3 regions of the Zhongshania guokunii genome follow, and region 3 is predicted to be linked to each of the others. Evidence: predicted binding sites of a transcription regulator. Region 3 holds the regulator's gene; each other region holds the start of a gene.

Region 1 (4,254 bases), on a different contig from region 3:
TTTCAGCACCGGGCACATCAATGCCGTCAAAGGCGATGCTGGTATAGCGAAAGGGTGCGCCGCGTAAATTAATGTAGCGGGCTTGGCCTTGGTCGCGCTCTATTGCCAAGCCGGGTAGGCGGCCAAGGGAGTCGGCGAGGTTTTGGTCGGGGAAGCGACCGATGGTATCGGCAGAGATAATCTCTACATAATTGTCGGCAAATTTCTTAGCGTCAAAAGCCGCTTGCTGGCTGTCGCGGATAGGCGCAGCGGTGACGGTAATCATCTCAAGTTTGTTTTGCGCCAAACCGAGGCTGGGCATGCCTGCCGCTAGTCCTGTCATGAGGTAATACGATAGGCGTTTGCTGCCGAGGGAATTCATTGGAGTCTCCTGTTGATGATGTAATTACGGTGTTGGTGAACGGCGCGTCAAAATGGCCACGGAAATAAGTCAGGGGGATTGTCGAGGCTGTGTGTGTCGGCTTTGTGACAAAGACATCTACAGGGGTTTAGAGATGTCTCTAAACGCGCGTGCTCGCTCGCAGCCCGCTATTTACGGGCGCTTTGCGTGGTAATTATTTAGTTGCTTGGCGTTGCTATACGCGTCGATGTGCTCTTGGGGGCATGAATGCTTATCGCCGTAGCGGGCAATGCTAAACGGTATTGTGAACGTGCGGTTTGCGAGTCCCGCGCAGATTCAAATAAAAAAGGCGCGGCCAGTTCTTCGCCGAATAATTGGCAGAGTTCATCTTTAATTTTGCTGCGATTCTGATCCAAGGTTTTGGCGCGCAGGCCTTTTTCACTTAAATCTTTAATGGCTTTGGCGTGCCCACCGTAGCGCTGCATTAAGGCAATGATTTCTTGGTCGGCACTGCGATCGGGGCGATTGGAGGGGGGGTTGGTAAACCAGCCATCGACTGGGTTTTGGCGTCGGCGGTAGGCATACCAGAGATAGTACATAAATGGCGTAGACGACATCTTAAGCGCATAGCCATGAACGATGACGGTGCTGGTGGCGGGGCAGAGGACTAGTTCTGCTGGGGATTCGGCGATGGCGATGGCATCGGCGATGTCCTTGGGGCGCTGTCGTAGTGCAAATTCCAACCACGCCAGCGCGCTGGGAGAGGAGTGTTTAAAGCCGCCGGTGTTTAAATGCGCAAGGTAGTGGCTGGGGTAGGGATAATTGCTGCGCAAAAACAGTGTTAAGGCCTGCTCCTGCCTCGGCGAGTAGTCGTCTGCTTTGCTGCTGAGCTGTTCGGCTTGGCGTCGATTTACACCGTGTTCGGTCAGGGCGCGAAGCAGCTGCTTTCTGCGGGGCGATAGTGGCGGGGCGACAGCGGTCCACATCAGCAAGCCCAGTAGGCTCAGGAATAATTGGCTGGCAATCAGTTTTGGCCACTGCGACTGGCAGGCGAGGCCCAGTTTCAACTCTTGAATGTGGTCGTTAACGGGCCAGTGCAGGCTAATTATTCGCGCTGTATTGGCAGAGTTGGCGTATGTTTTGTTATGAATGCGCAGCACTTGGGCTTGGCATTGCTGTACCACACTCAATGCGCTGTTAACGTGAAGCTGAGCAAAATCATGATTGAGGCGTTTGACTAAATAGTCGTTAAGGCTGTCGTGAAAAGACTCGTTAATACCCGCTTCAATGATCTTATTTGGCAGGGTTTCTCGCAGTTGCTGTGCCAGTGAGCGGCTGAGGTAATTAAGGCTAAGCCAGTGATTAAAGGCGATAAGCAAGACGCTGGCAGCAGCCACGACCGCTAACTTGATAAGCCATTTCGGCTTAGATCGCCCCAGTGATGTCATGGGCAATCCTCAGTTTGGGCGCTTAGTTGCTGCAGGGGGGCGAGCAAGGGCGCGTAAACCTGAAGGCCGCGAATGATTTCGCATTCTAATGCGCAAGGGTGGCTGTGGTGGAGTTGGTTTTTGATAAACCACGCCCCCGACGGCACCTCGGGATTAATAAGTAAGGTGTAATAAGTGCTTAAATTTAAGTTGTCTGCCTGCGAAATAGCCGTGCTGATCATGTCGACTTCGCGATGTTTAAACGCGGCGTAAAGGGCGCTGGGGTCGGTATAAAACTTTTTTTGGTCGGCGTTAAGATTAATACCCGCCTGCTTTAAGGCCGCCATGGGTTGCAGAAAATGGGTTTGGCTTTGGCTGTCGCGGGAGAAACCGATAACCTTGCCTTGGAGGTAGTCGCTGCTTAGCTGAGGTGTGCTGTCTTGGCTAATCCAGTACAGAGCATAGTTAGGCGTTTGCTGTAAAACACGGTAGTAATTGCTGAATTCCGGCACCAAGCCCGCCACGATGTGGTGGCGATTCCAAAAGATATCGAACTCTTCGTCCAGAATATGTTGCGGGCTTAGGTAGGCCCGCGGTCGCCAGCGTATCTCAACGCCAGAATAGGACGTGGCAAACAGTGTGCTGGCGCATAAATAGTCGGCAAAGTCGGTGGCGTAATTGTAAAACAAGGTGAGAATTTTAAATGTTGGTTTTGTGCCCGCGCCGTGGCTGCTGCACTGGTAGCTGCGGTAGTCACTCAAACTAAGCGCTTGTAGGGGGCGGCTTGCCATCCACACACTAAGGGCGATGGGCAAACTTAGGGCAAGGCCCAAGCAGATAAGGTAAACGGCGCGATTAGCACTTACAACACGATATGACAGCATGGCGCCGCAACGTGGTAAAAGTCTGTGGGTACTTGCATGATGATTCCTTTTGCTCGCAGGCCAATTGACAATGTTGGACATCGTTTAGCGGTAAGGGGTAACACGCGCATTCCGTGTGGTTTTGCTGGCGCAGAGAATAATTGGGCGGCTGCTACTAAGATCTAATCAACAATAAGACACTTTGTTGACAGTATCGTGACAGTGGCGGTTTTCATTCTGGCGAGGACAATTGTCGCTAGGCAGGCTTTGTTCGGTGCTGCTATTCTCGTAGAAATTTTCTTGTACACGGAGGTCGTTGAAATGACTAATCAGCAGCAGGATTCAGATGAGTCGCTTTCATCAGATTGCCCAGTCCATGCAAACGCAATTCAAAAAGTGAGTGCGCGGAGCGCAGAGATTGGCGGGGGAATCACGGTCAATCGGGTGTTGCCCTCGCGGCAGCGGCGGATGATTGGGGCGTGGTGTTTTCTAGATCATGCTGGCCCCGCGGTTTTTCGGCGCGGCGGCGGCATGAAAGTGGGTCCCCACCCCCATATAGGTTTGCAAACTTTTACATGGATGGTGGCCGGCGAAGTATTGCACCGCGATAGCCTTGGCAATGTGGCCGAGGTGCGGCCTGGCGAAGTGAATTTGATGACCGCGGGGCGGGGCATTAGTCACACCGAGGAATCGCTAGCCAGCAGCGAGCAATTGCACGCAGCACAATTGTGGATAGCGCTGCCCCACGCCGAGCGCGAGTGTAGCCCCGCGTTTGATCACTACCCGAATTTACCTGGGTGGGCGGATGGCAATTGCCAGCTCACACTGTTGGCTGGCGCCTACAATGAGTGGACGTCGCCAGCAAAAATATACACGCCGCTGGTGGCCATCGATGTGCTCAGCGCTGATGGTGGTGAGTTGGAGCTGGTTCTCAAACCGGATTTTGAATACGGTATTCTGGTCTTGCAGGGCGAGGTCGAGGTCTGTGGTGAACGCTTTGTAGAGAATGAATTGGCGTATTTTAGGCCGGGGGAGTCGCAGTTAAGGATTAGTTTAAGCCCGAGCAGCCAGGTTATTTTCCTTGGCGGCGAGCCTTTTGCCGATGAGATAATCTTGTGGTGGAATTATGTTGGCCACAGCCGCGCCGAAATTATTCAAGCGCAGCTCGATTGGGAGGAAGCTGCGCCGCGGTTTGGCCGAATAAGTGGTTTTGACGGTGGCCCCTTAACCGCGCCGCCGCTGCCGTGGACAAGTTGATTCGCTCGCCAAGTTTATTGCTCAATACCGCTTATATAGCGGGTCCTTGCGCCTGAAATCTAGAGCGGGCGCACTATTCTCTGGAGTTTTGAATGCCCCATGAAAGCAGCCTATTACAGGCCACCGTTGTGTTATTACTGGCCGCCGTGCTGGTGGTGCCGCTGGCCAAACGCTTACAACTTGGCGCGGTGCTGGGCTATTTAATTGCGGGGGTGGTGATTGGCCCCGCTGCGCTGCAGATGATTCACAACCCCGAAAACGTCGCCCACTTCTCGGAGTTTGGGGTGGTGTTGCTATTGTTTATTATTGGTTTGGAATTGTCGCCCAAGCGCCTGTGGTTAATGCGGCGGGCGGTATTTGGCGTGGG
Region 2 (4,254 bases), on a different contig from region 3:
GTATTTCCCTACCTCGACGCCCACGCCCTACTCAATGATGTCAAAATCAAGACGCGCACTGCCCGCTACGAACATCTTAAAACTGAAGATCTAAAGGGTCACAGCCTGATGCTCGGCGGCGACATTTGTTTCTGGGACACCTTAGTTAAACCCTTGTTTTCCGCCATAAGCGCTGCCCACGAAGCCGGTGTGGGCAAAATTATTATTGCCGACCCCGGTCGCCCACCATTCCATAAATTGGCAAAACGCTGCCAAAAAGCCTTTGGCGCTGAACTCGTCAGCCGCGAAATTTACAGTCCAAAAAAACTCAGCGGCGAATTACTGATTATTTCGCAGTAAGCGCCGCACACCTTATTTCTTGTGTTTCTTTTTTGGAGACTTCGGTTTGGCGCGATAGTCTAAGCGCGCCAAGCGCGGCAATTTACCCGTGCTCAGAAACTTATAGGTCTGATCCTGCGAACGAATTTTACCTCCACTCTTCTTACGCACCCGAAACGCATTGCTTTGCGAAGCATCAATTATCCGCGCCTTAACATTGTCGGCCCACTGCAAATCAATAATCGTCTGCAACATATCCTGCAAAGGTTTATTGTAAATAGGGCAAGTCACCTCAACTCGAAAATCGATATTGCGGGTCATTAAATCTGCCGAGGAAATAAAATAGCGGGGCTCGCCATTATTGCGAAAAATATACACCCGTGGATGCTCTAAGAAGCCGTCAACAATGCTAATCGCCTCAATATTGTCGCTCAGCCCCGCCACCCCCGGCACCAAGGAACACATGCCGCGCACAATTAAGCGCACCGGCACCCCAGCCGCACTGGCCTCGTAGAGCAGGTCGATTAGCTCGCGGTCGACCAAATTATTACACTTAAGGGTGATGCCGCACTCATTACCCTTTTTAGCATTTTGAATCTCCTCTTTAACCAAGCCCAGCAAGCGCTCACGGCTATTCAGCGGCGACACCCCAAGATGGTTAAACTCATGACGCTTATAGTTGAAGGCAATAAAATCAAATACTTTGGCTACCTCGTCACCAATCGCTTGGTCGTAGGTGAGCAAACTAAAATCGGTGTACACCGTGGCAGTCTTTTCGTTGAAATTACCAGTACCCACATGGCTGTAATAGCGCTGCACACTGCCTTCTTGGCGCACAATCGAAATCAGTTTGCTGTGCACCTTTAAACCTGGCACGCCCAAAATAACATTCACGCCGCCGTCGGTTAAACGCTGCGACAGCGCGATATTCGCCTCTTCATCAAAGCGGGCCTGCAACTCAACAACCACTGTTACTTCTTTGTGATTGGCCACGGCATTCAGCAGCGCATCAACCACATGAGAGTTAGACGCCACCCGGTACAGACTAGCCTTAATACTTTTCACTGCGGGATCGATCGCCGCTGTTTTCAGCAAATCGGTCAGGTAATTAAAACTGTGATAGGGGTAATACAGCAAAATATCTTGCTCGCGCAGGCAGCTCAAAATATTCGCTGCTCGGTCAATTACGGGCACTGGTATAGTTGCCCGCGACTTGGCATCCAAATACGCTGGCCCCAAATTGGGAAAGCGCATAAAGTCCTTGGAATTGTGGTAGCGCCCACCGGGGATCATAGAATCGAGTTTGCCCAGCCCCATACGCTTAACGAGATAATCCAGTAAGTCATTGGGCATCGCTGCATCGTACACAAAGCGCACTGGATCGCCTTTTTTACGACGCTTTAGGCTCTGAGTCATCTTCTCAACAAAGGTGTGGGTCACCTCTTCACTCAACTCCAGCTCAGCGTCACGCGTTAGCTTAATAGTGTAGGCATCTGACGTTTCCAAGGGAAAAATCCCCCTGAACACCTCGGGCAGACACACCCGAATCATATTTTCTAAAGAAATTAGGACCTTGCCACGCTTACCTTTGCGGCCAGGGATGCGAATAAAACGATCAAGCCGCGAGGTGGGAATCTCCAGCAATGCAAAGCGGGTCTGAGTCTCGTAGCCCAAGCGAATCGCAAGATAAATAGAGGATTCATTTAATTCAGGGATAGGATTGGCATCGTCGAGAATAATCGGCACCAATTCCTGCTGAATATGAGAGTGAAAGTAAGAGCGCACATAACTGGTTTGCGCCTCATCTAACTGCTTTTCGTTGATCAGATAGATCTTACGGCGCCGCAATTCTTTTAAATTTTCACGGTATACCGCGTCAAAACGCTGCTGCAATTTAAGTACTTTCTGCCGAATTTCCTCAAGCAGATTTTTGTATTCATCTTGCTTAGACGCGGGTGAAAACGCCGCCAAGCGGCGCACGTCTGCCACCCTCACTCGAAAGAACTCATCAAGGTTATTTGAAAAAATACCTAAATAACGGATGCGCTGAATAATCGGCACACTCGGGTCTGCAGCCTCCTGCAATACCCGCTCATTAAACGACAACCAACTCAACTCTTTGGCAACCCATGTACTATCCACGCCCTGCCCACCCTTCAAATAATCCATTTAAATAATCTATCAAAAAAAATACACGCTAGTGTAGCGATGCGCCATGTCATTTTTATGACGCAAACCCAGTGTCGATTTTCGCTGGCTCAGCCGATACACTGAGCAGCCAATAGGGAATTCATACTAACATGGCTCAAAATAGCGACTCTTACGCAGCACTGGATCTTGGCTCCAACAGCTTCCACCTTCTCATTGCCAGCTTCAGCGACAACAAAATTCGCGTCATCGACCGCCATAAAGATATGGTTAGATTGGCGGCGGGTCTCGACGACGACGGCCGGCTCAGCGACGAAGCCCAAGACCGCGCCCTAGACAGCCTCGCCAAAATGGCCGACCGCCTGCGCGGTGTTCCACGCCGGCAAATTCGCGTAGTCGGCACCAACACCCTGCGTGCAGCCAGCAATGCCGTCGAGTTTATGGCCAAGGCCGAAGCCGTGCTCGGCCTAACTATCAACATCATCTCAGGCACCGAAGAAGCCCGCCTCGTCTACCTCGGCGTAGCCAACGACTTTGCCCCAGAACAAAAACATCGCCTTGTTATCGATATTGGCGGCGGCTCCACCGAGCTTGTGGTGGGTAATAACACCCCACGCCAGCTCGAAAGCCTCCCCATGGGCTGCGTCAGCTTCAGTATGCGCTATTTCAAAAATGGCGACATCAACGAAAAATCCTTCAAAAAAGCAGTTAACGCCGCGCGGCAGATGATTGGCCCCTACGTTGAACCCTTCCGTGGACAGTGGCAAGAAGCCGTTGGTTCCTCAGGCACCATTCGCAGTATTGGTAAAATTCTGGCAGACCAAGAGCTAAGTGATGCTGGCTACATCTCTGCCTCCGGCGTAGAGCAGCTAAAAAACCAAGTACTCAGTGCCAGCAATAGCCGCGAGCTAAACATAAAAGGCTTGAGTGAAGACCGCCGCGACGTTTTTGTTGGCGGCTTTGCCGTGCTCTACGCCCTGTTCGAAGAATTAGACATGGAAGGCCTGCACGTCTCTAATTACGCCATTCGCGAAGGCATTGTTCACGACCTCGCCGGACGCCTTCACCACCGCGACAAACGCGAAGACACCATCAAACAACTAATTAGCCAATATAGCATCGACGCAGCTCAGGGCAACCGCATAGCGGAGCTCTGCGCCCGCTGGCTGCCCGCCGTAGCCCAACACATCACCACCCCCGACCAAGAAGCAGACCCGCTATTACGCTGGGCCGCCCAACTGCACGAATTGGGCCTTGCCATTGCCCACGGCGGCTACCACAAGCACGGCGCCTATATTCTCGGTAACGCCGACATGCCGGGCTTCTCGCGGCAAGAACAAGCCCGACTCAGCTTTTTAGTTGCCAACCACCGCCGTAAACCCAAGCCAGTGGGCAGCCCTAGCTACGGCGTTACCGCCGACTGGCCGCTGGTCTGCGTACTGCGCCTAGCATGTATATTCTATCGGCGTCGCCAAGCCAAACAACTGCCCGACACCATCACCCTAAGCAGCAAAGACGCCACCAAACTCAACCTGAGTATTCCCGAAGACTGGCTGCAAGCCAACCCGCTCATCGCCGCTGATTTAGACGACGAAGCCGAGTTACTTAACAAAAGTCTAAACATAAAACTAAGCATCCGACAAAACCACAGCGAACAATCCTAGTCGTCACCGGTCCAAAGGAGTACAATCCACCCTCTGGGGCCGATTTGGATTCGACGCCGGTTACAAAACTTATGGTGCATGCCGTGATGACAGCGAATCACGTTAATCCAAAGCTGTAAACCTA
Region 3 (4,254 bases):
ACCGACGCTGAACCAGGCTGTTCATTAACGCCATTTTTGAAATCGCCTTTACACAGGGCTTCTTCTTTAAAGTAACCGTAAGTTCCGGAAACCGAGTTGCGGCCAAACATTTGAATATCCCGTGCCGCCCAAGCATTACTCATGCCCAAACCACCCCATGTATCTACATTTGCAGCGTGACCACACTTATGGGTGCTAGAAAACACCGCATCAACCTGTGCCATTGTCATACCTGAAATTGGGTTGTCTTTGTGCACAAAAACCGCCAAAGCATCAATCGCTACCGGGATTGCAGTTGGCTTATAGCCATATTTAGACTCAAAAGACTCAAGCTCTTTGTCTTTCATCTTACGGCTCATTGGACCGATATTAGATGTGCCTTCGGTCAATGCTGGTGGCGCAGTAGACGATCCAGCAGCCTGAATCTGGATATTGATATTCGGGTAGATACGCTTAAAATCCTCGCCCCACAAAGTCATCAGGTTAGCGAGTGTATCGGAGCCAACGCTAGATAAATTACCCGATACGCCAGATGCCTTGGTGTAGTCTGGCAGTTTGCTATCTACGCTCGTATCGGCAACCGCGCCCATTGACGACAAAGCCACAACCGTACTTGCTACTAAATATTTGATCTTCAATTCGATACTCCCAAAGCCATTAAGCTGTTACAACGATGCCACTTTATAGACGAATTATGACAACTTTGTGACAACAGCCCCAAATATCCTTTACCGCCAGCTTAAGCCACTTTTACTGCTGCAGATTTGGGAAAGACACAGCTAAAAACACTGCCGGTATTAGGCACACTACGGATACGCAATTCGGCTCGATGGCGAATAAGAACATGCTTAACAATGGCCAGACCCAGCCCAGTGCCGCCCGTATCAAGGGAGCGGCTTTGATCTACGCGGTAAAACCGCTCTGTTAAACGAGGGATATACTGGGGTTCAATGCCTATTCCGGTGTCTTCAACTTCAAAATAGGCATGGTAGTCATCTTGATACCAGCGCAAAATTATCTTGTCATTTTCACTGGTATAGCGCGCAGCATTGACCGCCAAATTAGAAAAAGCGCTGCGCAATTCATTGGCATTGCCATTTATTGCAATATTATCGTCACATTCAATCACAATATTCCGCGAGCCACTCGCTGCGGTCTCACTCTCTTCGCGAATCATTTCCATTAATGGCCGCAAGCGAATAACACTTTCATCAGCCAATTTTGGCACCGACTCTAAGCGCGACAGCAACATAAGGTCTTGGATTAATAAATTCATCCGCCGCGACTGTTGCAGCATTTGATTTACCGCCCTATCCCAGCGCGGATTTTCGCCACCGTGCTCAGAAAAAGTCTCTAGATAACCGTTAATCACAGTGAGTGGCGTGCGTAACTCATGGGAGACATTGGCAACAAAATCTTTACGCATTTGCTCTAAACGGTGGGTTCGAGTCACATCACGAGCAAACAATAGACGATTGCGCTTGCCAAAAAAACTGACACTAATACTGAGGTTGATCATGCCATTTACGGGGGAATTCATCTCCAGTGGCGCCTGATAGCGCTCTGCCTCAAAGTACCGTAAAAAGGCGGGACTGCGCAGCAGATTAACCAGCTGCCGGCCGGCATCTCCCTCTTGCCTTAGCCCAAGTAAATCGTGGGCGGAAGAGTTGCACCACTCGATATTGCCCTGGGGGTCGAGCATCACCACCGCGTCGGACATTGACGCAAATGAAGAGTGTAAATAATCAATCATTGCCTGCAGGCGATCACTGTCTTGACTAGAGTCTCGCTGCATTTGGTATATCACATCAAAAACTTGGCCCCACATCCCTATTGCCTCCGGCGGCTCTTCGCCGGTGCCGCTGTACAACCAATCCGACAGACGCTGCAATTGCTGCAATACACGGCCACAGATCAATATTGCGAGCACCAGCAGGGGCAATACCCCCAAGTCAAAAACAACGCAGGCCCCGGCCATTGCAAGCAATGGCACACTAAGCCGTAATAATTCTGTCTTCCAGCTGTAATACCGCATCATTTCGCGCTATGCGCAAACACCCGTGGTGGAAAAACGGTAGCCCGTTCCCCGAACTGTTTGAATTAAGAGGCCGCAGTCGCGAAGTTCGGTCTGCAGCGCCTTGCGAAGCCGCCGAATATGCACATCAACTGTGCGTTCTTCGACATAGACATTGGTTCCCCAAACTTGATCTAAAAGCTGGCCGCGACTATACGCCCGCTCTTGGTGGGTCATAAAGAACTTTAGTAATTTAAACTCGGTAGGCCCCATCTCTAATGGCGTGGCGTCAACAAACACCCGGTGACTGCTAGGGTCTAATTTCAGGCCTGCGACCTCGATGCTCTCCTCCTGCTCACGACTTGTCGAGCGCCGCATTATAGCTTTAATTCGCGCCATTAACTCCCGCGATGAAAACGGTTTGGTAATGTAGTCGTCGGCCCCCACATCCAAGCCCTGCACGCGATTGTCTTCATCGTCTTTGGCGGTCAGCATAATAACTAAAAGGTCGCGGGTCAGCTCATCTCTACGCAGGCGACGCAGTAATTCCAAGCCACTGGTAACCGGCATCATCCAATCTAGCAGCACCAAATCAGGTCGCCGATCCACTATAAGGCCATGTGCGTCCTGCGCATTGCTCGCTTCCAGACACTCATAGCCGGCCAACTCCAGTCCTACCCGTATCATTTCACGGATCGCAGCTTCGTCGTCGACGATCAATATGGTGCTTGCAGTCATCCCTTTAACCTTTTTTTGCGATATTTGTAAGCTGCATTAAAACGATTTTTAGTGACAATTTTATGACACTTCCAATTTTCCCAGCTTAATCAAACACTACCGTCTTATTTCCGTGAACCAAAACACGATCTTCGAGATGATTGCGCAGTGCCCGAGCAAGCACCGATTTTTCGACATCTTTACCAAGACGAACCAAATCGTCTTTGCTGTGCCGATGGGAAACCCGAATTACATCTTGCTCGATGATTGGCCCCTCATCGAGACGTTCGGTGACATAGTGACTGGTGGCGCCGATTAATTTAACACCGCGATCGAAGGCTTTCTGATAAGGGTTTGCACCGATAAATGACGGCAAGAAACTGTGATGGATGTTGATCATTCGCCCTGCGTAAGCCTGGCAAAATTCGGGCTGAATAATTTGCATATAGCGCGCTAATACCACGCAGTCTGCTTGGTATTCTTGGGCCAAGGCCATAATTTTAGCGTGGGCGGGTGCTTTGTTTTGCGGATCAATAGCAACGTATTCAAAGGGGATACCGTGCCATTCCACCATGCTACGCAGGTTTTCGTGATTGGATATAACACAGGGAATATCGCAGTCCAATTCACCACTGTGCCAGCGATGCAATATATCGGCAATACAGTGGGAGGCGTGACTGGCCAAAATAACCACCTTACGCTTAACCGCAGAGTCCACCAGCGCCCAGTGCATACCATACTCCTCGGCAATCGGTGCAAATGCCGCACGGCAGGCCTGCGCACTCACTTTCAGTGATTCGGCGCGAATTTCATTACGCATAAAAAACCAATTGCTCTCGGCATCGGCGTGATAATTTGCCTCGGTGAGCCAACCTCCCTGCTCTGCAACAAACTGACTAACGCGGGCTACTATCCCCACGCGATCTGGGCAGCTAATCACTAAACGATAAGTATGATCCATGTAAAACGCTCAATCCTTCATTAGACTTTATTTAATATACCGCGCAAAGCCTGCGGCAAATCTGCAGGTAAAACCACCGTTTTAGCATTGTCTGAAGAGGCCAAACGCAGCAGCGCTTCGGTGTATTTCTCGCCAAGCAAATAAAGCACAGGCAATTCTTCATTGCCCACCGCCTCAGACACTAGCGAAATAGCGGCGCCACTGGCTTTGGCAAGCACTACTTGGGCTTGCGCATCACGACGCGAGGCCTCTAAACGGCCATCAGCTTCCAAAATGGCCGCCTGTTTTTCACCCTCAGCTTTAGTCACCGCAGCGCGCCGCTGGCGCTCTGCCGCCGCTTGCTCTTCCATGGCCGCCTGCATCGTTGGCGAGGGGTTTATGTCCTGAATTTCTACTGTTTTCAGGGTAATCCCCCAATCGGCAATATCCTCAGATATAGCGGCTTTTAGTTTGGCTTTAATTTGGTCCCGCGACGACAGCGCCGAGTCCAGCGCCATCTCGCCAACAATAGAACGCAGCGCAGTTTGGACTAGGTTTTGAATTGCAAAAGTGTAGTTTTCAA

What was found. The regulator PhoB, encoded in region 3, activates phosphate uptake and scavenging genes when phosphate is short. The targets are predictions, from matches to a motif close to TGTCATAAANNTGTAACA.
Region 1: AB4876_RS07435 (substrate-binding domain-containing protein) is a predicted target of PhoB. The motif match lies at 2,824-2,841, and genes of this name have one in related genera.
Region 2: ppk1 (polyphosphate kinase 1) is a predicted target of PhoB. The motif match lies at 2,535-2,552, and genes of this name have one in related genera.

What each region holds. Positions count from the first base shown of each region.
Region 1 covers NZ_JBFRYA010000005.1:140,547-144,800, forward strand. The annotation lists gene AB4876_RS07425 (TonB-dependent receptor) at 1-361, opposite strand, end outside; gene AB4876_RS07430 (hypothetical protein) at 559-1,788, opposite strand; gene AB4876_RS07435 (substrate-binding domain-containing protein) at 1,785-2,651, opposite strand; gene AB4876_RS07440 (pirin family protein) at 2,952-3,887, shown strand; partial or broken gene AB4876_RS19070 (monovalent cation:proton antiporter-2 (CPA2) family protein) at 3,980-4,254, shown strand, end outside.
Region 2 covers NZ_JBFRYA010000017.1:39,373-43,626, reverse strand. The annotation lists gene AB4876_RS16225 (class I SAM-dependent methyltransferase) at 1-339, shown strand, start outside; gene ppk1 (polyphosphate kinase 1) at 352-2,460, opposite strand; gene ppx (exopolyphosphatase) at 2,619-4,130, shown strand; RNA gene ssrA (transfer-messenger RNA) at 4,166-4,254, shown strand, end outside.
Region 3 covers NZ_JBFRYA010000021.1:17,698-21,951, forward strand. The annotation lists gene AB4876_RS17465 (PstS family phosphate ABC transporter substrate-binding protein) at 1-638, opposite strand, end outside; gene phoR (phosphate regulon sensor histidine kinase PhoR) at 740-2,038, opposite strand; gene phoB (phosphate regulon transcriptional regulator PhoB) at 2,045-2,752, opposite strand; gene purU (formyltetrahydrofolate deformylase) at 2,838-3,692, opposite strand; gene AB4876_RS17485 (SPFH domain-containing protein) at 3,713-4,254, opposite strand, start outside.